Regions from separate parts of the Vibrio sp. RC2502 genome, predicted to be linked through region 3. Evidence: predicted binding sites of a transcription regulator. Region 3 holds the regulator's gene; each other region holds the start of a gene.

Region 1 (11,009 bases), 260 kb from region 3:
ACGGTGTGATCGATGTTGTTTTCTTTGTTCGCTCGTTTCATTGTATCTCTTACGGGCGAGGCAAGAATGCCACCAGTAGGATGAGCACAACAAACATCAATCAGACGATTAATATCGTTTAATGTTACGCAAGGTCTCGCGGCATCATGGACCAGAACCCATTCACACGGAAGCTGCGCACTTACATAGTTTAGCCCTGAAAGCACTGAATCGGCTCTTTCTTTACCACCAGCGACACGTATTACGTCTGGGTGCTGGGCAATCGATAGTTCAGGGTAGTATGGGTCACCTTCTGTAACCGCAACCACAACTTTCGCGATTTGAGGGTGAGCAAGCAGTTTCTCTACGGTATGTTCCAATACCGTTTTTCCATCGATTAACAAATACTGTTTAGGTCGATCTGCTTTCATTCGGCTACCAACACCAGCCGCAGGTACAATAGCGATATGAGATGAAACGTTCTCTGACATCTTACGGGTTTTCCTCACCAACTATGCGGTAGAAGGTCTCTCCTTCTTTCACCAAGCCAAGTTCATGACGAGCTCTTTCTTCAATCGCATCAAGTCCTTGCTTTAAGTCATCTATCTCAGCAAACATTTCATTATTGCGAGCTTGTAGCTTGCTGTTCACCTGCTGTTGAACTTCAATTTCATCTTTCACTGTGTAGTAGTCAGACACCCCGTTTTTACCAAACCATAGAGTGTATTGAAGCCAACCAAACAGTAACGTAAGGGCTATAACAAAGATTCGCATATCGCTGCTAACATTCTGTACCGGAAGGAATTAGATAAGGTGACATATATAGCATAAATGCCGAGTTGCCTCTAGGGGATAAAGGGAGACTCACACGCTCCTTACAGGAAATAAGCACGAAAATAAAAAATGCCTAAGTTCGATGGCACTCTTTAATCGAGAAAGTAAAGAACCGTTTACGTGCTAGAAAGAGGAAGATTCGGTTTCAATTACCTGAGAAATCAGGGCAGTTAGCTAACTAAGAGCTTGCTAGATACAGATGAGTTGGTTGCTTTCTTTTAGGTATAGCAGCAACACGGTCAAAACAGCTCATCGCTCTAAAATACCGGCCTTTAAACACAAAAACGCCCCACCGAAGTGGGGCGTTTTTAGAAAGCTTTCAAGCTAAACTTTATTCAATTAAGAATTAAGCTTGGCCTTTAACTTCTTTAAGACCGTTGAAAGGAGCGCGCTCACCTAGAGCTTCCTCGATACGGATTAGTTGGTTGCTTTCTTTTGGGTATAGCAGCAACACGGTCAAAACAGCTCATCGCTCTTAACCATCTGCTTTTAAACATACGCCAATAAACAAAAACCCCCGCCTTAGCGAGGGTTTCAAAAAGCTATTTAGCTAAACTAATTCAATAAGAATTAAGCTTGGCCTTTAACTTCTTTAAGACCGTTGAAAGGAGCGCGCTCACCTAGAGCTTCCTCAATACGGATTAGTTGGTTGTACTTAGCAACACGGTCAGAACGGCTCATAGAACCAGTTTTGATTTGACCTGCAGCTGTACCTACCGCTAGGTCAGCGATAGTTGCATCTTCAGTTTCGCCAGAACGGTGAGAGATTACTGCTGTGTAACCTGCGTCTTTAGCCATCTTGATTGCAGCTAGAGTCTCAGTTAGAGAACCGATTTGGTTGAACTTGATTAGGATAGAGTTAGCGATGCCTTTCTCGATACCTTCAGCTAGGATCTTAGTGTTTGTAACGAATAGATCGTCACCAACTAGTTGGATCTTGTCGCCTAGAAGTTGAGTTTGGTGTGCGAAACCATCCCAGTCAGACTCGTCTAGACCGTCTTCGATAGATACGATTGGGAATTGCTCAACTAGACCAGCTAGGTAGTGGTTGAACTCTTCAGAAGTGAAAGTTTTGCCTTCACCTTTCATGTTGTAGATGCCAGCTTCTTTGTCGAAGAACTCAGATGCAGCACAGTCCATAGCTAGAGTAACGTCTTTGCCTAGCTCGTAACCAGCAGCAGCAACAGCTTCTGCGATAACTTCTAGAGCTTCAGCGTTAGATTTAAGGTTAGGAGCGAAACCACCTTCGTCACCAACAGCTGTGTTGTAGCCTTTAGACTTAAGAACTTTAGCTAGGTTGTGGAATACTTCCGCACCCATGCGTACAGCTTCTTTAAGAGTTGCAGCGCCAACTGGTTGAATCATGAATTCTTGGATGTCAACGTTGTTGTCTGCGTGCTCACCACCGTTGATGATGTTCATCATTGGTAGAGGCATAGAGAACTGACCAGCAGTACCGTTTAGCTCAGCGATGTGCTCGTATAGAGGCATGCCTTTAGCTGCTGCTGCAGCTTTAGCGTTTGCTAGAGAAACTGCTAGGATAGCGTTCGCACCGAATTTAGATTTGTTTTCAGTGCCGTCTAGTTCGATCATTACTGCGTCGATTGCAGCTTGGTCTTTAGCGTCTTTGCCAACTAGAGCTTCAGCGATTGGGCCGTTTACAGCTTCAATTGCTTTAAGAACACCTTTACCTAGGAAACGTGCTTTGTCACCGTCACGTAGCTCAAGAGCTTCGCGAGAACCAGTAGATGCGCCAGATGGAGCTGCCGCCATACCTACGAAACCGCCTTCTAGGTGTACTTCAGCTTCTACAGTTGGGTTACCACGTGAGTCGATGATTTCACGACCTAGAACTTTAACGATCTTAGACATTAATGTTTCCTCTCGTTTCAAATATAAATGTCAATTTTAAAGGGCAGCAGCACAACCTTCGCCGCCGCCCGTATCCTTTTACTTCTCGAATTCGCCGCGTGAGTATTGACCCGCAGCCTTAACGAAACCTGCAAACAATGGGTGACCATCGCGAGGAGTCGATGTGAATTCAGGGTGGAACTGAGCCGCTACAAACCATGGGTGAGCTGGGTTCTCAATCATTTCCACTAGCTTCTTGTCCGCAGATAGGCCTGACACTTTAAGACCTGCTTTTTCAATTTGTGGACGAAGAACGTTGTTCACTTCGTAACGGTGACGGTGACGTTCATGGATCGTCGCGCTACCGTACAGTTCACGAGCTTTTGTACCTTTTTCTAGGTGACATAGCTGAGAACCTAGACGCATCGTACCACCAAGATCAGATGATTCAGTACGCTCTTCCACGTTACCTGTTTCATCAACCCATTCTGTGATCAAACCTACCACAGGGTACTTCGTGTCTTTGTTAAATTCTGTTGAATGTGCACCTTCCATACCCGCAACGTTACGCGCGTATTCAATAAGGGCAACTTGCATACCTAGACAGATACCTAGGTAAGGCACTTTGTTTTCACGTGCGTATTGAGCCGCACGGATCTTGCCTTCAACACCACGATCACCGAAACCACCTGGAACTAGGATAGCGTCTAGACCTTCTAGAAGCTCAACGCCTTTAGTTTCGATGTCTTGAGAGTCTACGTACTTAATGGTTACGTTTAGGCGGTTTTTCAAGCCTGCGTGCTTAAGTGCTTCGTTTACAGATTTGTACGCATCTGGTAGTTCGATGTATTTACCGACCATACCGATAGTTACTTCACCTGTTGGATTCGCTTCTTCGTAGATAACCTGTTCCCATTCAGAAAGGTCAGCTTCTGGCGCATCAATACCGAAACGAGTACACACTAGGTCATCAAGACCTTGAGACTTAACAAGTTGAGGAATCTTGTAGATTGAATCTACGTCCTTCATTGAGATTACCGCTTTCTCAGGAACGTTACAGAAAAGTGCAATCTTCTTACGCTCGTTCGCTGGGATCATACGATCGCTGCGGCAAACTAGGATGTCTGGTTGGATACCGATAGACAGTAGCTCTTTAACAGAGTGCTGAGTCGGTTTAGTTTTCACTTCGCCAGCTGCTGCTAGGTAAGGAACAAGAGTTAGATGCATGAACATTGCGCGTTCACGGCCAAGTTCTACGGCTAGCTGACGGATTGCTTCCATAAATGGTAGCGATTCGATATCACCTACCGTACCACCAACTTCAACGATAGCAATATCGTGGCCTTCAGAACCTGCAATTACGCGGTCTTTGATAGCGTTAGTGATATGAGGGATAACTTGAATTGTTGCGCCTAGGTAGTCACCACGACGTTCTTTACGAAGTACGTCGGCATAAACACGACCTGCAGTGAAGTTGTTACGCTTGGTCATCTTGGTACGGATGAAACGCTCGTAGTGACCAAGGTCAAGGTCAGTCTCTGCGCCATCTTCCGTAACGAACACTTCACCGTGCTGAGTTGGGCTCATTGTGCCTGGATCAACGTTGATGTAAGGGTCAAGCTTCATCATAGTCACTTTAAGACCACGAGCTTCTAGAATAGCTGCAAGAGATGCTGCTGCAATACCTTTACCTAGAGAGGATACAACCCCGCCAGTAACAAAAATGTAATTTGTCGTCATGTTTAACCTGAAATTGGTTGAATGAGGGAAATGGAGTGCTTCTGGACGGGAGATAAATATACCAGAAGCTCCTTACCGCCACAACGTGAAATCTATCACACCGTAATTTTTTATTTTTTGCTTCAAATCAAAGTGGGTAGAGACAAAGCAAAGTGCTTATTTATGTTCTGAGTCAGACTTGTCCCATAAATCGCGCTGTGACTATTTTGTCTGCAACTTCACTCTTCTTTTTTCACTTCATTCCAAAAATTGTCGAGTTCTGACAACGTACACTCGGTGAGTGTTCTTCCTGATTGCGCGACCTTACCTTCAACTTGCTTAAAACGCTTGGCAAACTTAATGTTCGCTTTGCTTAATGCCACTTCTGGGTCTTTGCCAAGATGACGTGCTAAGTTGACCGTGGCAAACAACAAGTCCCCTAACTCAAGTTCGACTTTCTCTTCATCTGGATCGATTTGAAGCGCTTCTTCCATCACCTCATCCACTTCTTCTTGAACCTTACTGACTACTGGCCCAAGCGAATCCCAATCGAATCCGTATTTCGCACATTTTTTCTGAATCTTTGTAGCACGAGAAAGCGCCGGCAAAGAGTTTGGTATTGAGTCTAGGATACTTTCTTCAGCTTTGCCTACTTGCGCTTTTTCTTTTGCTTTTTCCGTTTCCCAGTTGGCATTAATTTCCTCGTCAGACTCAAACTCAACATCCGAAAAAACATGCGGATGGCGACGAGTCAGTTTTTCGTTCACGGTTTCGACCACATCCGAAAATTCAAACAGCCCTTGCTCTTTCGCTAATTGACTGTAAAAAATCACCTGGAACAACAAATCACCCAGCTCTTCTTTCAGATTTGACCAATCACGATTCTGAATCGCATCCACCACTTCGTAGGTTTCTTCGATGGTGTGCGGAACGATGGTGTCAAAGGTTTGTTTTAAGTCCCAAGGGCAACCGCTTTCTGGGTCACGTAGCTTCGCCATGATTTGTTCTAATTGTTCAATTGGATGACTCATTTTCGTTCCTTTAAACCTTTCTATCTAAAGAAAAAGGTGAGCAGCCAAAACCACTCACCTTCTACATTATATTTTCTCAGCAGCTTTCACTAAGTAATTGTTACTTTGACAAGGCAACAAGTTTTCGCGACTCCTGAGCATAGCTCGCCTATGTGATGAGCCTGGGCCGGCACTCCGGAGTAAACGCAGTTAACGCAGTAAAAGTGACAAGTACGACGTGAAAGTTAGCCTAAGCGTTTTACCGACATAACATCCTTGATCTGCTCGACACGTTTCGAAACGCGAGAGAGCACCTCAATATTGGTCACTTCAAGATCAAAATCCATGATGGCGAGCTGACGACGGTAATCGACACGGCTCTTCATGCTGGTCACTTTGATTTTCTCGTTGGCAAATAGTGTGGTGATGTCTTTCAATAGACCGCCTCGCTCCATCGCTTCGACACGCACGGTGAGGATGTATGACCCTACAAATCCGCTGCCCCATACGGTATCAATGATACGTTCTGGTGCGTGATGACGCAGTTCTTCGAGCTGTTCACAGTCACTGCGGTGCACTGAGATACCTCGGCCTTGGGTGATGTAACCACAAATGTCATCGCCTGGAATTGGCTGACAACAGCGAGCTAGGTGCGTCATTAGGTTATCAACACCTTCTACTACTACCGCGTCTTTTTTCGGGCGACTTTGCGCTGGTGCTTTGTGCTCGGCTTCTTGAAGTTTTTCTAGCGCTTGCTGATCCTCTTCTTCCGCCGTTGGTTTATTCACCAGTGCATTAATGTGGTTGATGATCTGATTGATACGCAGGTCGCCACTGCCTACACCGACGTAGAGTTCATCCGGCGTATTGACGTTGAAGCGTTTTAGGGCGTAATGCTCTGCATCTTTTAACGTCGCACCAATCTTCACCAACTCGTGTTCGAGGATTTCACGTCCCGCTTCGAGGTTTTTTTCACGACTCTGTTTACGGAACCAAGCGTTGATCTTCGCACGAGCACGACCTGAGTGAACAAAGCCTAGTGATGGGTTTAACCAGTCTCGCGATGGGTTTGGCTCTTTTGCTGTGATGATTTCGACCTGATCGCCCATGTGGAGTTTATGGGTGAACGGCACGATTCGGCCACCAACTTTGGCGCCAATACAACGGTGCCCGACTTCTGAGTGAATGTGGTAGGCAAAGTCTAGTGGAGTTGCCCCCATTGGTAAGTCGACAACATCGCCACGTGGTGTAAATGCGTAGACGCGGTCATCGAAGACTTGGCTTCGGAGCTCATCCAACATCTCACCAGAATCGGACATTTCTTCTTGCCAATCCAATAGTTTACGCAGCCAGGTAATTTTCTCATCGTAACCACTGCGGCTGCTCGCACCTTCTTTGTATTTCCAGTGCGCGGCAACGCCCAGTTCAGATTCTTCGTGCATTTGCTTGGTACGAATTTGAATCTCGATGGTTTTGCCTTCAGGACCAAGAATAACGGTGTGAATCGATTGGTAACCGTTTGGTTTTGGGTTTGCAACGTAGTCGTCGAACTCACTCGGTAAGTGCTTGTATTTGGTATGAACCACACCTAACGCAGCGTAACAATCTTGCAGTTTGTCGGCGATGATACGTACTGCACGCACGTCAAACAATTCATCAAACGCCAAACTCTTCTTCTGCATTTTTCGCCAAATGCTGTAGATGTGTTTAGGACGGCCACTTACTTCGGCATTAATGCCACAAGCTTTCATCTCTTGAGATAAGTCTTCGACAAAATCTTTGATGTATTGCTCACGGACAATACGACGCTCAGCAAGCTGCTTTGCAATTTGCTTGTAAGTGTCCGGTTGTTGATAACGGAAAGCGTAGTCTTCGATTTCCCACTTAAGCTGACCGATACCTAGGCGGTTAGCCAGTGGAGCATAAATGTTGGCACACTCTTTCGCCGCAGCACGTCGAACTTCGTCCGGTGCTTTTTTGACTTCAATAAGGTTGCAAATTCGTTCTGCTAGCTTGATGACAACGCAACGAAAATCATCCACCATGGCAAGCAGCATGCGACGAACGTTGTCTACTTGAGACGACGCAGCGCTGCCTTCCATCGTGACGTTAAGCTGACCGATAGCGGCCATTTCTTCTACGCCATCAATGAGCTTAATGATTTCTTTGCTGTATTTTTCTTCAAGAAGTTCTCTGTTGAAAGCACCACTTGAAACCAAAGGAAACAGTTGAGCCGCCACTAATGTTGCTTTGTCCATCGACAAGGTGATCAGAATTTCGATCATCTCTCGTCCACGCCACAACAGGAGTTCGGCTTGTTCGTGACCCGCCAAAATCGTTTGGCAATCTCGATAAACTTCGATTAAGCGTGATGCTGTGCTTTTCTCTTGTCCTAGGCTAGCCACCCAGTTTTCAAGTTCAAACTGTTCATTTTGGTTTAAATGCGCGCTTCTTACCGCAACCATCTCATCATCCTAATTATTATATTTGTGTGGTTTGACTAACACCGTCCAGGTTAGTTCTTTGCCTCCACGTTGAGTGTTGGCTTTATGACCGCCCACCACAAGTAAGCGGCCAAAGTCTTAAAAGTTAAGACTTTTCAAACAGTGCCATCGATTCTAGATGGCTGGTATGAGGGAACATGTCCAGCATACCTAATTTGGTTAGTTGATAGCCTTGCTCTAGCAAGCTCTGACTGTCCCTTGCAAGGGTAGCAGGATTACAAGAAACATAAACTACACGCTGAGCGCCAAGCGCAGAAACTTGATCGATGATCCCACTCGCTCCTGCTCGTGCAGGGTCCAGTAATACTTTGTCAAACTTTTCCGCAGCCCAAGCTTGGCCGTCAAAATCCTGCTCAAGGTTAGCGTGATAAAATTGCGCGTTATTGATTTGGTTCAAAGATGCATTATTTGAGGCTTTTTCGACCATCTCAGCCACACCTTCTACGCCAACGACATGTTTAGCACGCTTTGCGATCGGCAAGCTGAAGTTGCCTAATCCACAGAACAAATCTAACACTCGTTCGTCACTTTGAGGGTCTAACCACTCAATCGCCTGTTCCACCATTTTCTGGTTCACCGCTTGGTTGACCTGAATAAAGTTGTTCGGTGCAAAAGGGATTTTTACGCCCACTTCTTGATAGAAAGGCACCTCACCTGCAACTAAGTTAAGTTGGTCAGTTTCTGGCATCAGATACAACGAGGCTTGATGGCGTGTCGCTAATTCAACTAATGCACTGACTTCTTCATCGGCCAAATTGCTTAAGTGTCGCAGCGTGATACAAGGCCCGTTGTCACCCAACACCAGTTCTACATGCCCCAATTGCTCTGGCTTTTTGAACGCTGTTAGCACCGAATAAATCTCAGGCAATAGCGCATTCAACTCAGGAGCCAATACCGGACAATCCGTCACTTGTGCAATTTGCTTGCTTTGCTTTTTGCGAAAGCCAAAGTGCAACTGACGCGTTTTCTTATCGACAAACAAACTCACGCGAGCACGACGTCGGTAACCTAAAGACTCGCCCAATACTGGCGCATCCAACTCAATGTCACTGCCAGCAAATTTTCGCATTAACTGACGCAGCGTCTGCTGTTTGTGCGTCAATTGTTGGTCATAATTGAGATGCTGCAAATCGCACCCGCCACATTCATGATAATGCGGACAAAATGGCTCAACGCGCGCATCGCTTGGCTTTAGGATTTTAATCAGCTTGCCGCGAGCAAATTTGCTCTTCTCTTCCACCAATTGCGTCACCACTTCTTCACCTGGTAATGCGCCGTCAATGAACAACGGTTTCTTTTTAAGGTAAGCAATACCTGCGCCGTGGTGATCCAAACGCTCTACTTGTACCGCTTGGTGACGAGTGTTTAATTGCGTTTTCTTTTTAGGTTGAAAGATACGTGCCATGCTCTGTGCCTGATTAGTGTCTAATTGCTCTGCTGCTTCACTATTCTTGATTGCAGCCGTTGTGTGATTCGAGTGACTTGATTATGCTTACCGTTTATCCGGTGACGTCACTTCTTTGCTCAAGGCAGTATGACTACTCTTGAGAAATAATGCGTTATTTTCCCATATCCAGACTCCGATGTAATTAGATAACATGACCAGATATGGCTTACGAGCACGTGTAATTACGCTGACTCTCGCTCCCACTCTCATTATTGGTTTATTACTGAGCGGCTTTTTCTCCTTTAATCGCTATCAGGACCTAGAGAAACAAGTTATCACTACGGGCAATAGCATTATTGAACCTCTTGCGATCGCCAGTGAATCTCACCTACTTGCTGAAAGCCGTGAAGCCGTACGTCGCCTGATTAGCTACGCGCACCGTAAAAATTCCAAACTCGTTCGCAGTATTGCCGTATTTGATGAACACCATGAACTGTTCGTCACGTCAAACTTCCATCCTAATTTTGAAGCGCTGATGTTCCCAAAAGATAAGCCGATCCCGAAGCTGGGAAATTCGGAAATCTATGAGAACTCCCTAATCCTGCGTGTGCCGATTTTATCGGAAGGACACTATTTATCAGAACTGTCTAACGAAAACCAAGGCACGAAAGCCATTGGCTACATCGCGGTAGAAATGGATCTTTCTTCTTTACGCTTGCAGCAATACCAAGAAGTCTTCTCCGCTTTCCTTGTTTTGATCCTTGGTCTTGGGCTTGCGAGCGTGTTTGCTTCCCGCTTAATGCATGATGTTACCCAACCAATCACGCACATGAAAAACGTCGTTGATCGCATTCGTCGTGGTCACTTGGATGTGCGTATCGAAGGCAAAATGCACGGCGAGTTAGACCAACTGAAAAACGGTATCAACGCCATGGCGGTTTCGCTATCGGAATACCACGTCGAGATGCAGCACAGTATAGACCAAGCCACGTCAGACCTACGCGAAACCTTGGAACAGTTAGAAATTCAAAACGTTGAGCTCGATATTGCGAAGAAGCGCGCACAAGAAGCCGCACGTGTGAAGTCAGAATTTTTGGCCAATATGTCGCACGAATTACGTACGCCATTGAATGGTGTAATTGGCTTTACTCGTCAAATGCTCAAAACGCAGCTTTCTAATAGTCAAACCGACTACTTGCAAACCATTGAGAAGTCCGCAAACAACCTACTAAACATCATCAATGACATTCTCGATTTCTCGAAATTGGAAGCCGGTAAGTTGGCGTTGGAAAACATTCCGTTTGATTTCCGTGAAAGCTTAGAAGAAGTAATCAACCTACAAGCCACCAGCGCGCATGAGAAAGGTCTGGAGATCACCTTGAAAGTGGATCCGAAGATCCCGCCAGGTCTAGTCGGAGACCCGCTACGTATCCAACAAATTTTGACTAACTTGGTGGGGAACTCCATTAAGTTTACTGAGCGCGGAAACATCGATGTTAGCGTCGAAATGCGTTCACAAGCAGGTGACTCGGTTGAGCTGCAATTTATGGTGCGAGACACCGGTATCGGTATTTCAGAGCGTCAACAAGCGCAGTTATTCCAAGCATTCAGCCAAGCGGATGCCAGCATCTCTCGTCGATATGGTGGTACGGGTCTGGGCTTGGTTATCACCCAGAAACTGGTTAGTCAGATGGGCGGTGAAATCAGTTTGACCAGTCGTCTTCA
Region 2 (11,009 bases), 1.0 Mb from region 3:
ATCCGCTCTATCGACCCTGTAGTAGACATCACTAACTACGTGCTTCTAGAGCAAGGCCAACCAATGCACGCGTTCGATCTAGCGCAGATCGAAGGTGGCATCGTCGTTCGTATGGCGGAGCAAGGTGAGAAGCTAACACTTCTTGATGGCAGCGAAGCAGAACTAAACGCAGATACATTAGTTGTAGCTGACCACAGCAAAGCACTTGCAATCGCAGGTATCTTTGGTGGTGAAGAGTCTGGTGTAACAACTGAGACTAAAGACGTTCTACTTGAGTGTGCATTCTTCGCGCCTGACCACATCCGTGGTCGTGCACGTAGCTACGGTCTGCACACTGATTCTTCAATGCGTTTCGAGCGTGGTGTGGATTACGCACTACAAGTGAGCGCAATGGAGCGTGCAACTCAGCTTCTAGTTGAGATCTGTGGTGGTGAAGTAGCACCTGTTGTTGCAGTAGAGTCTGAAGCAGACCTACCTAAGCCAAACAAAGTTGCTCTACGTCGTACTAAACTAGACAACCTACTAGGTCACCACATCGCTGATGCTGACGTAGTAGAAATCCTAGAGCGCCTAGGTTTGACTGTTGAAGCTTCTGAAGAAGGTTGGGTGGCAGTAGCGCCAACATGGCGTTTCGATATCGCTATCGAGCAAGACCTGATTGAAGAAGTTGGCCGTATCTACGGTTACGACAACATTCCTAACCAAAACCCAGCAGCAGCACTTAAGATGCACAACCACGTTGAAGCGGATCTTCCACTGAAACGCGTTCGTGATCTTCTTGTTGACCGTGGTTATCACGAAGCAATCACATACAGCTTCGTTGAGCCTGAGCAGCAAAAGCTAGTAGTACCTGGTGTTGAGCCTCTAGTACTTCCAAACCCAATTTCTGCAGACATGTCAGCAATGCGTCTTGGTCTTATCCAAGGTCTACTGAACACGGTTGTTCACAACCAGAAGCGTCAACAGCCACGCGTTCGTCTATTCGAATACGGCCTACGTTTTATCCCATGTGAATCTGCAGAAAACGGCATGCGCCAAGAGCCTATGCTAGCGGGTGTTATCGCTGGTACTCGCGGTGAAGAACATTGGGATATCGAAACTAACACTGTTGATTTCTTCGACCTTAAAGGCGACTTAGAAGCAGTTCTAGAACTGTCTGCTAACGAAAAAGCGTACTCTTTCGCAGCACTGTCACCTGAAAGCAAAAAAGCTAACCCAGCTCTTCACCCAGGTCAATCTGCGGCAATCATCGTAGATGGCAAAGAAGTGGGCGTGATCGGTACTGTTCACCCTGAGCTTGAGCGTAAGTTCGGTCTAAACGGTCGCACTATCGTATTCGAAATCGAATGGTCTGCAATCAACAGCAAAGTGATCCCAGAAGCGGTAGCGCTTTCTAAGTTCCCTTCAAACCGTCGTGATATCGCGGTAGTCGTGGACGAAGCTGTTGCATCTGGTGACATCGTTAACGCTTGTCTAGAGCAAGGTGGCGAGTTCCTTAAAGATGCGAAGCTGTTCGACGTTTACGTAGGTAAAGGCGTTGAAGAAGGTAAGAAGAGCTTAGCTATCGCTCTGACTCTACAGTCACTTGAGCGTACGCTTGAAGATGCAGACATCGCTGGTGCGGTTGATGCTATCGTTGCTCACGTATCTGAGAAGTTTGGTGCAGCTCTGCGCGACTAATTAACGCAGCGTAACAAACTGTTTAAGATACTGAAAACCCTGCCAAGTTGGCAGGGTTTTTTTATGCCTATTCCACTCATGCAACCATAGATTATGAAACAAGATTACATAGAAAGATTGTGTCGAAAATCCAAACCTTCAGGTTTGCCTACCAACAGCAACGATGGACTTTCAAGGTTCACTTACGCCAACGACAGCGTGTAACTTAGGAGCAATGGCAACGTCAATACGCTAAAGAAGTTCCCAAACAACACCATGGATGCCACTGTCATCGGTTCGATATTCAGTCGCTCTGCAAATAGATAATTCATGACCGCCGGAGGTAGCATGGTGAACAGCACCATCATTTGTAGTTGCATGGTTGGTAAAGGAATAAACCAATAAATGATTGCAAACGCGATTGCGCCAGTCGTTAACGATTGAACGGTACACAAAACGCCAACTTTTAATCCATCCAGTCTTAGATGGCACATTTGTGAACCAAGAGAAAGCAGCATTACCGGAACAGCGGCTTGCCCTAGTAGTGCTGTTGCTTCATACAACGGTGTCCACGCGCCAATACCTGATAAGTTCAAACATAATGCGAGTGACGCTGATAAGAAAATTGGCATCTTCATGATTTGCTTCAATGGATTCCCGTTACTTAACAACATCACACCTACGCTGATATGTAAGCAAGCTGATACTACAAACAGCAGTACAGCAGAAGAAAGGGCAACTTCGCCAAATGTATAAGTGAACAACGGTATCGCAAGGTTCCCGCTATTTCGAAACATATGAGGTGGAGCCCAAGCTTTAAATGTTAGCCCAGTGATTTTACAAATCGGAATCATGAGTAACCCCGGAGTTAAAACCGCAATGATGGCGGCTAAGAGCAGGGGACCTTGTTCAGAGTCGAGCGGCATGCTCACTAATGAGGAAAACACTAGGGCTGGCGTGAATACATCGATATTAATTCGATTGATGGGGCGAAAATCAGGTTTGATATGGCGTCCGACTAGATAGCCCACACCGACAAGAGCGAACACAGGAAAAAGAATATTAATGATCTGATTAATCATGGTCGCCTTAGTGTATATGAGGTAGATGTGCGCTTAGTTGGTTAATCAACTAAGTGGTAATCACAGTATCAAACCTTTATGCATTGCGTCATGGTGAAACAATGAGAACCGTGGATTAAATCAAGCTTTCTCAAAGCACATTAGCTATATGGAGTGGTCGTACCTTTGAACTAATTGTTACGTATCAAGTTACATACAAATCACTGAAATACCGACAAGTTTTATGTCATGTGTCTGTAAAATAGCCAATCTCTGATATTTTTATTAAATAGTGATTAATGTCGTTTTGTTATTATTGTTTAGTCATATTGACTGGATATTTTTTGTAATTAAGCATTCACTAAACAAAAAATATTGAAATGTCGCTATTTAACAATAATTTATACATCGGCATTCCTTTTATTCGCAAAGAAAAAAGTTGGCGAAAATCATAAGCTTGTCATACACTTCCTGATGTAACCCCGATATGTTGTTGAATTGGTAGGGTAAAACTGCTCTGGCGCTACACTAGGTAGCATTGTTTAACATAGCTTTGAGGAAAGTTTTATGGCGCTCACAAAAGCCGAATTGGCAGAAAACCTGTTTGATAAATTAGGATTTAGTAAACGGGACGCCAAGGAAACGGTGGAAGTGTTCTTTGAAGAGATTCGTAAGGCACTGGAAAGTGGCGAACAGGTAAAACTGTCAGGTTTTGGTAACTTTGATCTTCGTGACAAGAATGAACGACCTGGTCGTAACCCGAAAACCGGTGAAGATATTCCAATTACTGCTCGACGTGTAGTTACGTTTCGCCCGGGCCAGAAGTTAAAAGCTCGTGTAGAAAATCTAAAAAAAGAACAGTAAAACCAATCAAATAGATCACGCTTAGTCGTGGTCTTTTGTTATGTATGAAATTTGATGTTTTCATACAAACGAAAACCACCGCATTGCGGTGGTTTTGTTGTTTCTCAAGCTGCGTTTTTGTTTATGCCGCTTCTAAATGCGTCGTTAAGTAAGGCTGCCATGCTTGTTGGTATAAGTTTTTCGCTTGGCTACGCATATTCTTAATGGAAGCCATTTCAATCTCGCTTAGATTTCGCTTTTCCATTGATGCTTGACGTTCAAGCTTTTGAATTTGCTCATACAGGTTGTGTTCAGGACCATTTTTTACATCCGCAATCGCTTTTAAGTGCAGCTGTACTTCTGCAATCAAATTCGTTTTTGGCAAACGGACTAACAAGTTAAGATCACGGTAGCCAGAAGGGCCAGGTTTCTTAAAGCGGTTTTTGACTTTAACGATAGTTGTTTCGCGCTCTAGCGTTTCGTAAATAGAGACCAAACTTGCCACATCTTCCGCCACAATAGTCGCACGAGCTAAGTCAGTAATGCGTTCTACTTGGCCATCCAGTTCATGTGCGATTTTTTCTTCGGCGCGATGTTTAGATTTTACGCCAGCGAAATATGGCTGAGCATCGTTGAGTAGGGCGGTACTTTTACAAATGGTTTCAAGCTCGAATTGGGCTTGATGCGCTTTGCTGTAAAGAATATCGAAATCTGAATAAGGCTGGGTTGGACGAGAGTCGATGGATTGGATTCCATACAAGCCGCTAAGGCTGTGTTTAAATAGTTTAGAACAAACCTCGTTTTGACTAGGGGAACGATTTTGTTCATTACTTGGGGCATTAGGAAGTGCGGCGAATGCCGGCGCACGGCTTAGTACCAAAAGCATCAATGCTGTAGTACGTAGAAATAAGCTCATTCACTCTCCTTAACTTGCTTGCACTTAGAAAATGGGAACGTAAAAGTCGCTAAGACTGGGCAAATTAGGTACTAACTTATTTATGGGGACTTTCCGAAAGATCCCAAGGCTAAAAATTAACCTTTTGGAGGAATCGTGCGTTAGATCACCATTTCTCTTTTCTTTATTCTGCTTAGAGAATAAAGAGTTTGTTCTCCAAGGAACGATGACATCCTATCATCGCCGTATTAACCAAAGATGAACGGCATAGACAAATTTAAAAAAATCATTAGTCTTACCCCACAAAACGAAAATCAGCCAACAAGTAGAAAGTAAGAATGAGAGATCAAGAATTTTGGCACAGTAAGTGGGCCAGTAATCAAATCGGTTTTCATTTGGAAGATGTGAACCCTCTATTGCCAGCGTACTGGCACCATGCGAATCCGAAACGTGAAGACAAAGTCTTGGTTCCTTTGTGTGGTAAGTCTGAAGATCTCGTTTGGTTAGCAACGAAACATGATTCTGTGGAAGGGGTTGAGCTGAGCCAAATAGCGGTGCGTTCTTTCTTTGCTGAACACTTTTATACACCAACTGTGACCCCAATTAGTGGTATGCACGAGTTGTATCAGTTTGATGAACTGTCGATTTATACTGGTGATTTCTTTACTGCTCCGGTTTCTCAAGCCGATATCGTTTATGATCGCGCTGCGTTGGTGGCTTTGCCGCAAGATATGCGAGAAGAGTACGTAGCGCGCTTGAAGCAGCTTTTGAATCCGGGCGGTCGTATTTTGCTTGTGACATTGAACTATCCGCAAGAGGAAATGGCAGGTCCTCCATTTAGTGTGCCATTGGAAGAAATTCAACAGTTGTTTGCAGGCTACAAGGTAACATGCTTAAACGTCGATCAAGCTGATGAACATCATCCAAAGATCGCGAAGAAGGGTTTAAGCCGCTTCTCTGAAGAAGTGTACTTAATTGAAGCTCAGTAAGACGATTTCCGTACTAGTGAGTTTATGAATAGAACTCGCAAATAAAAGAAAAGCGCAGCGATATAAAGCTGCGCTTTTTTTTGATTGTTGAGAACTCAAAGATTAGTAAACGATTTTTACTTTCTTTGCGTTTTCGACCGCGTCTTGAACCGACTCTTCAATAGTTTTACGGCGAGTTAACACGACACCCAAACGACGACGACCATCGATTTCTGGTTTGCCAAATAAGCGCACTTGAGTTTGAGGTTGCGCTAAAGCCTTCGCAAGGTTGTCGAAACGAATGTCCGTTGATGTGCCTTGACCTAGGATCACCGCTGATGCAGAAGGGCCATACTGAACGATTTTGTTAATCGGCATTCCAGTAAATGCGCGAACATGAAGAGCAAACTCGGACATTTCTTGAGAAATCATCGTAACCATGCCAGTGTCATGCGGGCGAGGAGAGACTTCATTGAAAATAACCTTATCACCTTTAACAAAGAGCTCTACGCCGAAAATACCGTACCCACCTAAAGCGTTTACGACTTTCTCAGCCGTGTACTCTGCTGCTTTGATTGCATTTTCCGACATTGCTTGTGGCTGCCATGATTCACGGTAATCACCATCTTCTTGACGGTGACCAATTGGCGCGCAGAAGTGAACACCGTCCACTGCTCTAACGGTCAACAAAGTAATCTCGTAATCAAAATCGATAAAGCCTTCAACGATGACTCGACCTGCGCCAGTTCGGCCGCCTTCTTGTGCGTAGTCCCATGCTTTTTCAATATCGTCTTCCGTTTTGATGACACTCTGTCCCTTGCCAGATGAACTCATGACAGGTTTGACCACACATGGGATACCTACGTGTTCTACTGCGGCTTTAAAGTCATCGTAGTTGTCTGCAAATCGGTAAGGGGACGTGGACAGGTCTAGCTCTTCTGCGGCTAGGCGACGAATACCTTCACGGTTCATTGTGAGCTTGGTCGCTTTCGCCGTTGGCACAACATTCAGGCCTTTCTCTTCAAGCTCGACAAGTGTATCGGTCGCGATAGCTTCTATTTCTGGAACAACGTAAGCTGGCTGCTCTTTGTTTATGATCTCTTCTAGTGCCTTACCATCCAACATATCAAGCACGTAGCTACGATGAGCGACTTGCATCGCAGGTGCGTCGGCATAACGGTCACAAGCAATCACTTCTAGACCTAGTCGTTGGCATTCAATTGCCACTTCTTTACCAAGCTCACCAGAGCCTAATAGTAATACACGGGTAGCATTTGCGCTGGTTGCAGTACCGAACATAGTGTTCCCTTACAAAATAAAGTGATGAGACAGAAATTGCAGGGGATCATACTGATTTTTCATTGCGAAGCAAACGTTTGCTTGTGGTTTTTTGCCAATAAAAAAGCTCTACATGTTGTAGAGCTTTTAATGACATATTAGTGAATTTTATACGTTAACAAAACTGACTGGAATATCTGGGTTTAGCGCTTCTAACGTAGACTGTGTGTCTGCTAGGTGACTGATTTTCCCCTTAGAGTTTTCCACTAGAGCGGCAGCCTTAATGCTGTCGAAGGTTTCGCCTGCCAACAACACTTGAATCAGTGCTACTTGTAGCGGTGGAAGGCTTGGGTTAAATGCGGCGTTTTCTGCATAAGCACCTTTAAACACACGACCGTTCGCGAGCTCTAATGCTAAACCACTGAGGTTATTGGTGTACGGCGCATGGCTCATGTTCATCGCTTCGACGGCTTGTTGAATCAATGCGTCTTCATCATCACACACAAATTGGTGTTTTACTTCGGCCATCAAACCAGACTCAATACCAAGGTCTGCTGGACCAAAAGCTTCTGGTAAGTATTCATGTAATGACTTTTCGTCGCGCTCAGGTAGCTGAACTTTCAACTCTTTAGCTGTCGACAGTTCGTTCATGAATTGGCGGCAGTGACCACAAGGGCTAAAGTTGATCGTGATGTCTTTGACACCGTGTTCGCCTTTCATCCAAGCGTGGCTAATTGCAGATTGTTCTGCGTGAACAGTTTGGCCTAACTGAACACCAAAGAACTCCATGTTTGCACCAAAGTACAGACGGCCAGACAAGCCTCGAACAATTGCACCAACATAGAACTCAGAAATAGGAGCGTAAGAATATGCAGCGGCAAAAGGAAGTAGAGCAACACGCAGCTCTTTATCTGATAGGCTGGTAGCTGAAAGCAATTGCTCAAACTGCTGCGCTGAAAGAGTAGCATCAAAATCGTCGGCTAGGACTATAGGAGCAAGTTGTTTTGAAAGTGCTTCAGGAGCGCTTGCTAGCGCCTGTTCAATGCGACTTTTCATGTTGAATCCTTGTTATTGCATGGACAGTTATTCTATGCAAAGGAGAGAAATGTTCCGTGCTTTAGATCACGTTAAATAATGCAATTGATATTTCTGTTACATAATTAGAGTGAGCTCACACATGTATTCGATTGCAATCGTGTTGAGCGTTAACTTCGTCTCATAAATAACTATATCAATGGATATTCATATACCCAAGTAATGAAAATATGCTAGCAGCGAAAGATAGCGTTTAGTTATGAATCTTGTTAGAGCACGTTAGATGGGAAGTGTGCTTTGTAGCGAAAAGCGTTTTCAACGGCGCACTACGATGAGAAAAGGAAAGTGACGGCCTGTCGGAAGGAGGACAGACCGTCACAATGACTTATTGATATAGCCAGACTGCTAAACCAAAAAAGCTCGGAGCGAGAATGGAGGTGATGATGCCGCATAGCACCAACGCTAACGATGAAAACGCTGCGTCGCCAGGTTGTTTCTCTGCGCAAGTCGCAGTACCAAGCGCGTGCGATACTGTGCCCATCGTCAAACCACGAGCAATTGGATGCTTAATGCCGATTAGGTTGTAGATTGGGTACGCCAAAATAGCGCCAAGAAGACCTACGATCAGTACTAAGATTGCAGCGACTGCCGCTTCGCCACCAAGGTGGCTTGAGATTTCCATTGCAATCGGAGTGGTCACTGACTTACCTACTAGGCTCGCGATTAAACTGATGTCAGCTTTAAATGCAACGGCGATGAGGGTTGTGGTTGCCATTGACATAATACTACCGAGCGTACAAGCAAACGTTATGATTCGCCAGTTGGCTTTGATTTGAGGGAGTTGCTCGTACAAAGGGTAAGCCAACGCTACAACAGCTGGTTGTAGTAAAAAGCTGATGCCTTCGTTGTCGGCGTAGTATGTCTCAAACGGTACATTGAGGTACGTTAATAAAGGAATCAGTACTGCAATACTTATCAACAAAGGGTTTGCAAGTGGGCTGTTGATCTTAATTGCGATTTGGCGAGCAATCAGGAAAACGACAATAGTGACAATTAACCACATATTAATGTTTCTCCTTTAGCAAGTAGTCCAGTAGCCAAGCAAGGCTGACCAAGACAATGAGTGAACCACCGACTGCACTAGCTATGATTGGCAATGCATTCGCTAGTAGCATATCGAAGTGCTGCATGAGTCCGACACTGATTGGGACAAAGAGTAAGATCATGTAGCGAATGAATAGCGTTGCGCCCGGTTTTACCCAATCCACTTTGACAAGGCCAAGTGTCATGGAGAAAAACAGTACAAGCATACCGATGACACTTCCGGGAACAGAAACGCCAGTGAATTTTTGAATAGTAATTCCGATTCCAAGTGCTCCCATGATGAGGAAGAGGGAGATGAGCAGTTGGATCAGTTGCAAGAATCGATCTTTTATCATTTTGACAGCATATAAACGACAAGCACACCATAAGGTGCGCTTGGATAAGTAGAAATTAGGAGGCTAGGCTCTCTACATAACGGTAAACGGATTTTAATATTGCAATCTTCTTTTCGTCACTTTCATGTTCGTGAACTAAGTTTTCTAAATTCAGCATATACTCTTCGATTTGGCTTTCAAATACCTCTCGGCAATGAAGTGCCCAGCGTCGTTGCTCTTGCTCATCGAGAGTGCTTGGGAAGTTACGAGCACGGTATCTGAATAGCAGCGGTTTGATGCGTTTATCGTCAAACTCGATATCTAAGGCAGCAAGATTGTTTGGATCGGTTTCGCGGATAATATCCATCGCTGCACGGTCAGCTGGAGAGAAGAACCCATCGTAAAGTTGAGTGTCCACATCATCGCTTTTTTCAAATTGACGTTCGATAGAGAACAAGCCGATTAGTTTTTCTCGAATCTCAGGGTGCTGGCGAAGTAGTGCCAAATTATCGAGACACTTCTGACGATCAATACCGATGTTTTCTGCGTTTTCCGCCGTCAACGTTTTCGCTGGTGCTAAAATAGGGCACTTATTGAGGTGAACCAGTTTCACCGGTACGGGTAGTAGGTCGCCGAGGTCTTCACGCTTGGTGTAGAGACGTTCGTGCAACTCTTCGGTTGAAAGTTCAAGAATTGGCTGCGGATCTTTGGCTAAATCAATCGTAATAACCGCGTTGTTATTCGTTGGATGCCACGCGACAGGCACAATCCAGCTGGTGTATTGGCATTCGCGACCTAACATGCCTGAGACATGCATCAGCGGTGTCATGTTTACAATATCAACCAGTTCATTCAGCTTACGTTTATGGCGCATAGAGAAGAAGTAATCGAACAGTTTTGGCTGCGCGGCTTTGACTTTCTTTGCCATCTCAATTGTTGCGATAACGTCAGCCATCGCGTCGTGCGCATTACTGTGCTCAATGCCATTTTTAACCGATAAATGTTCTAACTTGAAACTGGTGAAGCCGTCTTCATTCTCGGGCCATTCTACGCCTTCAGGACGCAACGCATGGCATGCACGCAATACATCGAGCAAGTCCCAACGCGAGTTGCCGTTTTGCCAGCTCCACGCGTATGGATCGATAAAGTTGCGGTAACAGGTGTAACGCGTCACTTCGTCATCAAAACGAATGCTGTTGTAGCCTAGGCTGGTGGTTTTGGGTTTCGATAACTCGGCGTGAATCTTAGCAATGAACTCAGGCTCGGATAGACCTTCTTGCATCGCCTTTTGCGGCGTAATACCCGTAATTAATGCAGCTTCCGGAGAAGGTAGATAATCAGCAGGAAGCTGGCAGTACATCACCAGAGGTTCGCCGATGATATTGAAGTTTTCATCTGTGCGAACACCAGCAAATTGGCTTGGACGATCTTTCGCGGGATTTGTACCCCAAGTCTCGTAGTCAAAGAAGAAAAAAGTGGGCTGATTATCTTGGTGCATTCTGCTTACCGTTTACGGAACCGATAAGAGTATTAGACCATTCAACGCTTTGACTAGCAACGAAAGATGCAAGGTGAAGTTGTGAAAATGAAAAAGCCGATGGCGAACCATCGGCTTGAAATTTTGCATTTGTCTGCTTAAGCAGCAAATAAGGATCAGGCTTTCGTTTCTTCAAGAGCCGTTTCAGCTTCTGAGGACTTCAACACTCGGCTTGCAATGGTGCCTGCCGTCATTGAGCCAGAAACGTTCAGCGCAGTACGAGCCATATCAATCAGAGGTTCAATTGAGATCAAAAGTGCAGCGATCGTTACAGGCAAGCCCATTGCTGGAAGAACAATCAATGCCGCAAATGTT
Region 3 (11,009 bases):
GATAAAGAAATCAGGATAAGCGCCATAAAGATCGTGCACCGTCACGTGCTCAAGTGATTGCACTCGCTTTATCATCACTTGATTGGCAATGGAGTTGTGTGGCTCTGGGTGAGCATAAATGACCAGAACTCTTGGGAGAATAGACGCTGCTACAGCCAAATGGTCGTCCTTGTGGTGATTTTTATCCGTTATCAAATTGTTATACTTTTTTGTATAGCATAATGCAATTAAAGCTCAGTGATCGACTTTTCCCGTCAATAGCCCTACTATTCATCGCGAGATCAACGACCAAGAAACGCGCGCTGCGCAAAGTGAACAAAAACCCTATGATTACCTTCTCTGATATTCAGTTACTGCGTGGCGGTAAACCTCTTTTAGACCAAGCATCGGCAACCATTCACCCAGGTGACAAAGTGGGTCTGGTTGGCAAAAACGGCTGTGGTAAATCGACCTTATTTGCTCTACTGAAAGATGAACTGTCGATTGACGCGGGCTCGTTCAGCCAACCTCAGCATTGGGAATTGGCGTGGGTAGCGCAGGAAACACCTGCTTTAGAACGCAGCGCACTAGAATATGTCATTGATGGTGATCGCGAATACCGTGGTCTTGAGCAACAGCTAGCGGTTGCCGAAGAAAAAGACAACGGTACGCTGGTGGCAGAAATTCACGGCAAGATCGAAACCATTGGCGGTTATAGCATCCGTGCCCGTGCGGCAGAATTGCTTGACGGCCTTGGCTTTAGCCAAGAACAGATGAGCTGGAACTTAACTCAGTTCTCTGGTGGTTGGCGTATGCGCCTTAACTTGGCTCAAGCACTATTGTGTCGTTCCGATCTACTACTGCTCGACGAACCAACCAACCACTTGGATTTGGACGCCGTAATGTGGCTAGAACGCTGGCTGCAAAACTACCCTGGCACACTTATCTTGATCTCGCACGACCGAGATTTCCTAGATCCGATCGTTGGTCGCATCATCCACATAGAAAACCAACAGCTGAACGAATACACGGGCAACTATTCGTCATTCGAAAATCAACGTGCGCAAAAAATGATGCTGCAACAAGCGATGTTCGAGAAACAACAAAAGCAAATGTCGCACATGCAAAGCTACATCGACCGCTTCCGCTACAAAGCGTCGAAAGCGCGCCAAGCGCAAAGCCGAATCAAAGCGCTAGAACGCATGGAAAAAGTCTTGCCCGCGCAGTTCGATAACCCATTCAGCTTTGAATTCCGTCAACCAGCTGCACTGCCAAATCCAATCATGATGATGGACGACGTATCGGCAGGGTACGGCGACAACCTAATTTTAGAAAAGATTCGTCTGAACTTAGTACCGGGCAGCCGTATTGGTTTGCTTGGCCGCAACGGCGCAGGTAAATCGACCTTAATCAAACTACTTTCAGGTGAACTTAAAGCGCAAGGCGGCGATCTGACCTATTCGCAAGGCGTAAAGATCGGCTACTTTGCTCAGCACCAGTTGGAAACGTTGCACCCTGAAGAAACACCACTGCAGCACATGATGCAGATTGCACCGGATCAAACAGAGCAGCAACTGCGCGATTACCTAGGTAGTTTTGGTTTCCAAGGCGACAAAGCGCTAGAAAAAGTCGCACCGTTCTCTGGTGGTGAAAAGGCACGCTTGGTGCTGGCATTGATCGTGTGGCAAAAACCAAACCTATTGCTACTCGACGAACCAACCAACCACCTAGATTTAGACATGCGCCAAGCGTTAACCATGGCTCTGCAAACGTTCGAAGGTGCGATGGTGATTGTTTCACACGACCGTTACTTACTGCGCGCAACCACCGATGATTTGTACTTAGTGCATGATCGTCAAGTTGCGCCATTCGATGGTGACCTAAACGACTACTACAAGTGGCTGACTGAACAACAAAAAGCCGAGCGAAAAGAAGCACAAGCGTCGCAACCAGTTAAAGATACCGCAAACAGTGCCGCTGCGAAGAAAGAGCAAAAACGTCGCGAAGCGGAATTTCGTAAACTGACGGCGCCAATTCGCAAAACCCTGACACAATTAGAAAATAAAATGGATAAGTTAGGTGTAGCACTGGCAGAGGCTGAAGAACAATTGGCGGATAACTCACTGTATGAAGCCGAAAATAAAGCTAAACTAAATGAAGTGCTGGCCCTTCAAGCTTCGAGCAAATCAGAACTTGAAGAAGTGGAAATGGAATGGATGTCTGCTCAGGAAGAACTGGAGCAGATGGAGCTAGAGTTTAACCAATGACAAACAAACACGCGGAATACACTCTTACCCTAGAACACCTTTGGCAGTTCAGCCTGCAGTTTTATGGCGTGCGAGAAGTAAAAGAAGCGTGTTTATCATTGCAAAACAATTACCACGGTAACGTGAATCTATTACTGCTGCTCCGTTGGCTCGACGAGCAGCAGCTTATCTTCCAAGAGAAAGACTGGCACTTAGTCCAAAGCTGTCTTGGCCGTAGTGAAACGCTGCTGCACTCTTTTCGCGACCTGCGACGTCATCTAAAATCCCAAGTGAACGATGCGTTATATCGAGAAAGCCTGCAGTTTGAACTGCAACTCGAAAAGCAACAACAAGCCGATTTGGTCGACTGTATTAACTCACTTACACTGATTAAAAACGATGGCGATCCACTCACGCTCAGATACTGTCGTCAGCTTGGTGGAGAGCATTTGCAACAAGCCTTTGCTATCCCTGTGCCAAACATTCACCCACCAAAACACTCATAACGCTGTAGAATACCTATAATCTTTATAAAGGATTATATTAATAAGTTCTTCAACTGACATGAAGGACCATATAAGAGCAGTTAGGTATGACACAATTTTTCGCAGCCGCCGGGATCAAGAACCCGCACCTTCAGACCCTTTTACCGCGCTTTATTCGTAAAAAAGCGCTGTTTACGCCTATTTGGCAGACGCTGGATACCGACGATGGCGACTTCCTCGATCTCGCTTGGAGTGAAGATCCCACCAAAGAACCCGCGCAGAACAAACCCATCTTCGTTTTGTTTCATGGCTTGGAAGGATGCTTCTATAGCCCGTATGCAAACGGCCTGATGAATGCGTTTGCGAAATCTGGTTGGTTATCGGTGATGATGCATTTTCGTGGCTGTAGCGGCAAACCGAACAAAAAAGCTCGCGCATACCATTCAGGAGAAGTAACGGATGCTCGCTTCTTTTTGGAACACCTTCATCTGCGCTTTCCAAACAATCCAAAAGTCGCCGTCGGCATCTCCCTTGGTGGCAATATGCTGGCGAACTACTTAGCACAATACAAAGATGACCCGATTTTAAAAGCGGCCACCATCGTCTCTGCACCACTGGATTTGGCGGCTTGTGCCAATCGAATTGAGCAGGGCTTTTCCAAAGTGTATCGCCGTTACCTACTCTCTTCGCTCAAACGGAATGCTCTACAAAAACATCATTTACTGCATGGCGAATTGGCGCTGTCGTACAACTCCATCAAGCGCGTTACTCGTCTGTACGAATTTGATGACTTGATCACTGCACCTCTGCATGGTTTTAAGGATGCACAAGATTATTACGATCAATGCTCAGGATTGAGCAAGTTACAGCAGATCACCTTGCCAACTTTGATCATCCACGCCAAAGACGACCCGTTCATGACCGAAGAGGTGATCCCCAAATTTGTTCTGCCAGATAACATTGATTACCGTCTGTTTGAGCACGGCGGACACGTTGGTTTTCTGACTGGTACGGCATTAAAACCAAAGTTCTGGTTAGAGGAAGCCCTGCCCGCGTACTACGAAAGTGTCGCGGCAGAGTACCTTTCAGCTGTATCCAAACCGCGAACACAGTAAACTAGCCTTTCATCATAAAAGTTTGAGGTATTTATGATCATTCCTTGGCAAGACATCGCGCCAGAAACACTGGAAAATCTAATTCGTGAGTTCGTACTACGCGAAGGCACCGACTATGGCGCGGTTGAAATTTCACTGCAAAACAAAATCGATCAAGTGAAGACGCAACTAGAAAAAGGTGAAGCCGTCATCGTGTTCTCAGAACTGCATGAAACGGTTGATATTCAACTCAAAGCAAAGTTTTAGCACGTTCACATTTTTACCGTATCCCACTCGATGACAAGTCGTTGTTACATGCTATAGTGGGTTATCGACCGTGCAGCGGTTCGCTGCTGCACTTTACAGGTACGTAATTTTCGACAAGGTTTGTCATGTCAGCTAAACACCCAATCATTGCGGTTACTGGTTCATCCGGTGCCGGCACAACCACGACGTCTGAAGCATTCCGCAAGATGTTCAATATGATGAACATCAGGCCGGCATGGGTGGAAGGAGACAGCTTCCATCGCTTTACTCGCCCTGAAATGGACATCGAAATTCGCAAAGCCCGCGAGCAAGGCCGACACATCAGTTACTTTGGTCCGCAAGCGAATGACTTCCCGGGATTAGAAGAGTTTTTCCGTAAGTTCGGTCATGACGGCACTGGCAGTGTGCGCCGTTATCTGCACACCTTTGACGAAGCAGTTCCCTACAATCAAATGCCAGGCACATTTACACCGTGGCAAGACTTACCTGAAAACAGCGACGTGCTGTTTTATGAAGGGCTGCATGGTGGTGTGGTTGATGGCGATGTTAATGTTGCTCAGCATGTGGATTTCTTGATTGGCATGGTGCCAATTGTGAACTTAGAGTGGATCCAAAAATTCGTGCGCGACACTCGCGATCGCGGCCATTCGCGTGAAGCGGTGATGGACTCAATCGTGCGCTCAATGGACGATTACCTCAATTACATCACTCCGCAGTTTTCTCGTACTCACATCAACTTTCAACGCGTCCCAACCGTCGATACCTCCAACCCGCTTAACGCCAAAGGCATTCCGAGTTTAGATGAAAGTTTTGTGGTGATTCGTCTGCGCGGCATTAAGAATGTCGACTTCCCATATCTGCTGGCCATGATTGATGGCTCATTTATGTCGCGCCACAACACCATTGTTGTGCCAGGCGGCAAAATGAGCTTTGCAATGGAGCTCATAGTTAGGCCTATCCTACAACAGCTGATTGAAACAGGAAAAATTGGCTAAAAACGTAGCAGGCTAGATGTTTACTTTTCATACCGTGATCATGTGCACAGTTTTGCTTACAAAATCTCAATCATGGCACGATTAAAATCAAGAAATCGTTTTCGAAAAAGGATACTATTTCTTACCGAAACACAAGAGAGCTTGCAGCATATAAAAAGTGCTCTTATTCTAGTAAGCCTAATTCAGGCTTAGCTAAAATATGGATAGCGCAAGCGTACCCTGCAGAGGAAGTGAGATATTATGGTTCTAGGTAAACCTCAAACCGACCCAACATTAGAGTGGTTTCTTTCACACTGTCATATTCATAAGTACCCATCAAAGAGCACGCTAATTCACGCAGGTGAAAAAGCTGAAACGTTGTACTACATCGTTAAAGGCTCTGTTGCGGTTCTTATCAAGGACGAAGAAGGTAAGGAAATGATTCTTTCTTACCTAAACCAAGGTGACTTTATTGGTGAACTTGGTCTATTCGAAGAAGACCAAGAGCGTACAGCTTGGGTTCGCGCTAAATCTCCTTGTGAAGTTGCTGAAATTTCTTTCAAGAAGTTCCGTCAGCTTATCCAAGTAAACCCAGACATCCTAATGCGTCTTTCTGCGCAGATGGCTCGTCGTCTTCAAGTAACTAGCCAAAAAGTGGGTGACCTAGCGTTCCTAGACGTAACTGGTCGTATCGCTCAGACGCTTCTGAACCTTGCTAAACAACCAGATGCGATGACTCACCCAGACGGCATGCAAATCAAGATCACTCGTCAAGAAATCGGTCAAATCGTTGGCTGTTCTCGTGAGACAGTAGGTCGTATCTTGAAGATGCTAGAAGAGCAGAACCTAATCTCTGCGCACGGTAAAACTATCGTGGTTTACGGTACTCGTTAATCTCAATTTAGAGTGACACGAACAAAATTATAAAAGCCACCAATGGCGACATTGGTGGCTTTTTATTTGCCTTGCAGTCAGGCTCTAGGTCGCAAGAGGCTAACGAACTAGCAGGTTAGCCCAAGGTATTCCATGGCGTTTAGCCATTGGTACGTTTAACCATTAGTGCTTTCAAAAATTTTGTCTGCTGAAGCGGCAACAAATCCTGGATACAACTCGCCATTCTCCATTGGGTAACGTTTAGCAAACTCGTAAAAGCCACCTGGGATAATTTCCGAACCTTCTTCGAAGGTCACTGGCACTTTGTCTGCCATCGTCGACGATTGCTCAAGCAGCACTTCCGGTGAACCCTTCACCTCACCGCCCGACTCATTGATCACAAACCCTGCTTGACGAAGATGGTCGTTAACCTGTTTGACTTCATCGTGTTGATTCAACTGATTCACACTCACCGTAAAGTGATTAGCACCATAACCGTGCGCGGCCAGCCAAGACGCATACTCGCTCTCTTTAGCCAACGTTTGGTAATCAGCAAAGCTTAGCTCCCATAAGCGACCGCCATGCAGAAATGCACTGCCCGACAGTTTTTCAGCATCCACTTGCGCAACCAGTTTCGCCACAATATCTTGCAGCTCTGGCGAACACTCTTCGACTTTCAGCTCACTGATGAAGACTTTAGGCTGCTTCGGATCTGGGTGCTCATAGTGTTTTGCGACCAGTTTTTTGCTCTCAAATACGTAGTCCCCACACGCTTTATAGCCAGCAGCTAAAAACGGTTTCGCCAATGTCTCGATACCTAGCGGTTCAACATTGAAAGTGCGTAAAGCAATATGATCATTAATCAGAGCCTCATCTTCTTGTAGAAGCTGATGCACCTTAGCAGCAGAAGGACAAAGACGTTGGATGTAGTCTTGCCATAGCGATTCAAATAACACATCGGGCGTCATAACGACTCCTTGTTACGAGATGTAGGATTAAGATAAGAGTGTGGTCGCTCGTTCACAGCCCAAAAGCTGTCCAGAATAATGAACGAGCAACCATCAACCTGTGACGGTAAATGTCAGTCAGTCAAACACGCTTTTTGAGTCTGTGCTCACTTGCCGTGTAATGCCAACGCGTACTACCCAAACCTAAATGATGCGTCAGCACATTGGGCCACGATGCATGGTCGTGACCCTGTTATTGAAACTTAAAGCGTCACGCCTGGGCTCAATGTCGCAGGTAATTCCGTCTCCTGCCCTTCCATGGATGCCATAGGGTAAGCACAGTAATCCGCCGCGTAGTACGCGCTTGGACGAAGGTTGCCTGATGCACCTGGGCCACCAAACGGTGCGTCACCACTTGCGCCCGTCAATTGACGGTTGCGGTTTACGATGCCTGCGCGAATGTGGTCAACAAAGTATTCCCATTCTTGATCGTCTGTTGATACAAGACCTGCCGACAAGCCAAAGCGCGTGTCATTCGCCAGCTCTACGGCCTTATCTAAACCTTCATAGCGCACGACTTGCAGCAGCGGTCCGAAGTATTCTTCATCTGGCAACTCAGCAATGTTAGTCACATCGATGATGCCAGGAGAAACAAACGCCGCCTCTCCTGCTTTCGCTTCAATTAAGCTTTCACCGCCTAGAGATTGCAGGTTTGCTTGCGCATCAAGAATGAACTTCGCCGCAGCCACAGAGATTTGTGGGCCCATAAATGGCGCAGGTTCTGCGAATGGTTGATCCATGCGAATGTTTTTCGTCGCTTCCACCAGCTTAGTGATCAGAGCATCCCCTTTCTCACCAAACGGCACGTATAGACGACGAGCACAAGTACAACGTTGACCAGCACTGATGAATGCCGATTGGATGATGGTGTACACCGTTGCATCCAAATCACCGTAGTTATCAGAGATGACCATCGGGTTGTTGCCACCCATTTCTAGCGCTAACATCTTGCCTGGTTGACCTGCAAACTGACGATGCAGAATGTGACCCGTGTTCGCACTGCCCGTAAACAGAATGCCATCAATACCTTTCGCATCAGCCAACGCAATACCGGTTTCCTTCGCACCTTGAACAAGGTTGATCACGCCTTTTGGCAAACCCGCTTCTTCCCACAATTTCATAGCTAGCTCGCCAGTCCAAGGCGTTTGCTCAGATGGTTTGAACACAACTGTGTTCCCCGCTAGCAAGGCAGGAACGATGTGGCCATTCGGTAAGTGACCAGGGAAGTTATATGGCCCAAACACCGCCATTACGCCAAGAGGGCGATGTCGCAATACAATCTGGTTGCCCGCTGCTTCGCGAGTCGCTTCACCAGTACGGTCATGGTAGGCACGAATAGAAATAGCGATTTTTCCAGCCATTGCAGCCGCTTCTGTGCGCGTTTCCCAAATTGGTTTACCCGTTTCTTTCGCGATCACTTCGGCAATTTTTTCACTGTTTTCTTTCACTTTTTCAGCAAAAGCCAACACAATTGCTTCGCGTTCAGCGAATGGACGTTTTTTCCATTCGACGAACGCAGCACGCGCTGCAGCAACGGCTTGGTCTACTTGTTCCGCCGTTGCACCGTTACCGCGCCAAATTACTTCTTGGTTGTACGGCGACAGAGACACAAACTCTTCACCCTGACCTTGTACCCATTCACCTGCAATCCAATGTGTCATTGTTACTATCCTTAAATTCTGTCGTCTGTTACTGCGGTAGAAGGCGAACGAAATCCCCGTCCTTCACCAAGAGCGCATCAGCTAATTCAGGCGCCAACACAACGCTTTGCGTTTCTGCGTCGTACGCGGCTTTTGCTGCAGCGGCACGGAAGTTCTCGAATGACGAGTTACACATCAAGAAGTCTTGAGTGCTGGTATGCGCTGAGATTTTGACTTGAGCACGGAATGAATGACGTACCGATTCGATATTGCGTAAGTCACACTCAACCGTTGGACCGCCATCGAAGATGTCGACGTAGCCACGGTTGGTAAATCCTTCACGCTCTAACAGCTTCAGCGCTGGGCGCGTGTTGTCATGCACTTGGCCAATCACCGCTTGTGCTTCTGGGCTCAATAGGTTGATGTAAATTGGCAGCTTTGGCATCAAGTCAGCGATAAAGCCTTTCTTGCCGATGCCGGTAAGATAATCTGCAAGTGTGAAATCAATAGAGAAGAAATGCTCTTGTAACCATTGCCAGAATGGAGAATTACCATTCGCATCAGAGACGCCACGCATCTCGGCAAAGATGGTTTTAGAGAAACGCTCTGGGTGCTCCGCCATCATAAGAAAACGGCACTTAGACATCAGACGGCCATTTAAGCCCTGGCGATATTTTTCGCGTAGGAACAGCGTACAAATCTCACTGTTCCCCGTGTAGTTGTTGCCAAATGTCAGTAGTTTAACGACGTTATTTACGCCGAGTTTTGGCGAAGAGTGAACCACTTTACTGATGTGATATGAGTAGAACGGTACGTCCCAGCCAATAGATGCTTCGATTCCGGTGGTACCCGCAACCTCACCCGATTCAGAGTCAAAACCCACCATTAGGTAGCCTTCGTCACCGGGCTCGGTCACGTCGGGCTTACCAAAGCTGTACTCCGAGTGTTTGATTCGATTGGTTAACAGTTCTTCGTTAACCGGTAGAGATGTAAATCCGTGACCAGACTCCACCGCACAAGTGTGCAGCGCGTCGTAATCCGACATCGCGATAGGGCGAACTACTAGCATCAATACTCCCTCCAGATGCAAGAAGATCCTAACTATATTGTAGGAACAATTCCCCCATCAGAGATCCTTGACGGGGGTGTCTGCGTTGACGTTTAAACTGATATCGCGCTTAAACTAAAGTCGCGATGGCTTTATCCAGTTTCGCCAAGCCTTCTTCAATTTCTTGTTGTGTGATAACGAGTGATGGTGTGAAACGCACGACATTGGCACCCGCAACCAATACCAATAGACCTTGTTTACCTGCAGCAACCAGCACATCACGTGCACGGCCTTGCCACTCTTCATTCAACGCAGCGCCTAGCAATAGACCTTTGCCACGAACTTCAGAGAATAGGTTGTACTTCGCATTGATCTTTTCTAGACCTGCGCGGAACAGCGCTTCGCGCTCTAAAACACCAGCAAGCACTTCTGGTTTTGTCACTTCGTTAACGACCGCTTCTGCCACTGCACATGCCAATGGGTTACCACCGTATGTTGAACCGTGAGTGCCCACTTTCAGATGCTCAGCCAGTTTTGCTGTTGTTAGCATTGCACCGATAGGGAAACCACCACCCAGTGATTTTGCTGTGCTTAGAATGTCTGGCGTGATACCTAGACCTTGGTAAGCATAGAAATGACCAGTACGTCCGTTACCCGTTTGAACTTCATCAAAGATAAGTAGTGCGTTGTGCTTGTCACACAGTTCACGTACTGCTTGGGCAAATTCCGGAGTTGGTGGCACGATACCGCCTTCACCTTGTAGCGGCTCCATCATAACCGCACATGTGCGATCTGACATGTGTGCTTGAAGTGCTTCGATATCGTTGTATGGTAAATGCGTAACATCGCCTGGCTTAGGACCAAAACCGTCTGAGTAAGCCGCTTGACCGCCAACCGTCACAGTAAAGAATGTACGACCGTGGAAACCTTGTTTAAAGGCGATGATTTCTGATTTTTCAGGGCCATGAACATCTGCCGCGTAACGGCGTGCTAATTTCAGTGCCGCTTCGTTTGCTTCTGCGCCCGAGTTAGCAAAGAATACGCGCTCAGCAAAGCTCACTTCAGTTAGCTTTTTCGCAAGGCGAAGTGCCGGCTCGTTCGTCATCACGTTACTTAGATGCCACAGCTTGTTGCCTTGCTCAGTCAACGCATCAACCATTACTGGATGACAATGACCCAAGCAGCTCACTGCAATACCACCAGCAAAGTCGATGTACTCGTTATCGTCCTGATCCCAAATACGTGAGCCTTTGCCTCTTACAGGGATCATTTCCATCGGGTTATAGCAAGGTACCATCACCTCATCGAATAAACCGCGCTCTACTTTAATTTCCGTTGTCATTGCACATTCCTTCTTGATACCGCATGCGTAGCAGATAAGCGAATTTAACCGGCC

What was found. The regulator CRP, encoded in region 3, controls carbon source genes, mostly activating them, when cyclic AMP is high. The targets are predictions, from matches to a motif close to TGTGANNNNNNTCACA.
Region 1: a site for CRP is predicted at 4,489-4,504, ahead of ACYJZR_RS12655 (CTP synthase). Genes of this name have one in related genera too.
Region 2: a site for CRP is predicted at 7,865-7,880, ahead of cdd (cytidine deaminase). Genes of this name have one in related genera too.

The regions. Positions count from the first base shown of each region.
Region 1 is NZ_CM141453.1:2,726,815-2,737,823, forward strand. Features, by position in the region: gene ispD (2-C-methyl-D-erythritol 4-phosphate cytidylyltransferase) at 1-470, opposite strand, end outside; gene ftsB (cell division protein FtsB) at 472-753, opposite strand; gene eno (phosphopyruvate hydratase) at 1,384-2,685, opposite strand; gene ACYJZR_RS12655 (CTP synthase) at 2,764-4,404, opposite strand; gene mazG (nucleoside triphosphate pyrophosphohydrolase) at 4,623-5,414, opposite strand; gene relA (GTP diphosphokinase) at 5,639-7,858, opposite strand; gene rlmD (23S rRNA (uracil(1939)-C(5))-methyltransferase RlmD) at 7,983-9,302, opposite strand; gene barA (two-component sensor histidine kinase BarA) at 9,496-11,009, shown strand, end outside.
Region 2 is NZ_CM141453.1:1,938,434-1,949,442, reverse strand. Features, by position in the region: gene pheT (phenylalanine--tRNA ligase subunit beta) at 1-1,680, shown strand, start outside; gene ACYJZR_RS09185 (AEC family transporter) at 1,863-2,741, opposite strand; gene ihfA (integration host factor subunit alpha) at 3,288-3,584, shown strand; gene ACYJZR_RS09175 (nucleotidyltransferase family protein) at 3,706-4,479, opposite strand; gene ACYJZR_RS09170 (thiopurine S-methyltransferase) at 4,797-5,447, shown strand; gene purT (formate-dependent phosphoribosylglycinamide formyltransferase) at 5,550-6,725, opposite strand; gene cdd (cytidine deaminase) at 6,873-7,760, opposite strand; gene ACYJZR_RS09155 (LrgB family protein) at 8,125-8,802, opposite strand; gene ACYJZR_RS09150 (CidA/LrgA family protein) at 8,804-9,178, opposite strand; gene sbcB (exodeoxyribonuclease I) at 9,234-10,655, opposite strand; gene ACYJZR_RS09140 (L-cystine transporter) at 10,811-11,009, opposite strand, start outside.
Region 3 is NZ_CM141453.1:2,985,096-2,996,104, forward strand. Features, by position in the region: gene kefG (glutathione-regulated potassium-efflux system ancillary protein KefG) at 1-159, opposite strand, end outside; gene ACYJZR_RS13905 (ABC transporter ATP-binding protein) at 327-2,246, shown strand; gene ACYJZR_RS13910 (TIGR02444 family protein) at 2,243-2,731, shown strand; gene ACYJZR_RS13915 (hydrolase) at 2,818-3,825, shown strand; gene ACYJZR_RS13920 (YheU family protein) at 3,859-4,071, shown strand; gene ACYJZR_RS13925 (phosphoribulokinase) at 4,197-5,066, shown strand; gene crp (cAMP-activated global transcriptional regulator CRP) at 5,307-5,939, shown strand; gene ACYJZR_RS13935 (DUF1338 domain-containing protein) at 6,095-6,886, opposite strand; gene astD (succinylglutamate-semialdehyde dehydrogenase) at 7,129-8,586, opposite strand; gene astA (arginine N-succinyltransferase) at 8,615-9,634, opposite strand; gene ACYJZR_RS13950 (aspartate aminotransferase family protein) at 9,744-10,955, opposite strand.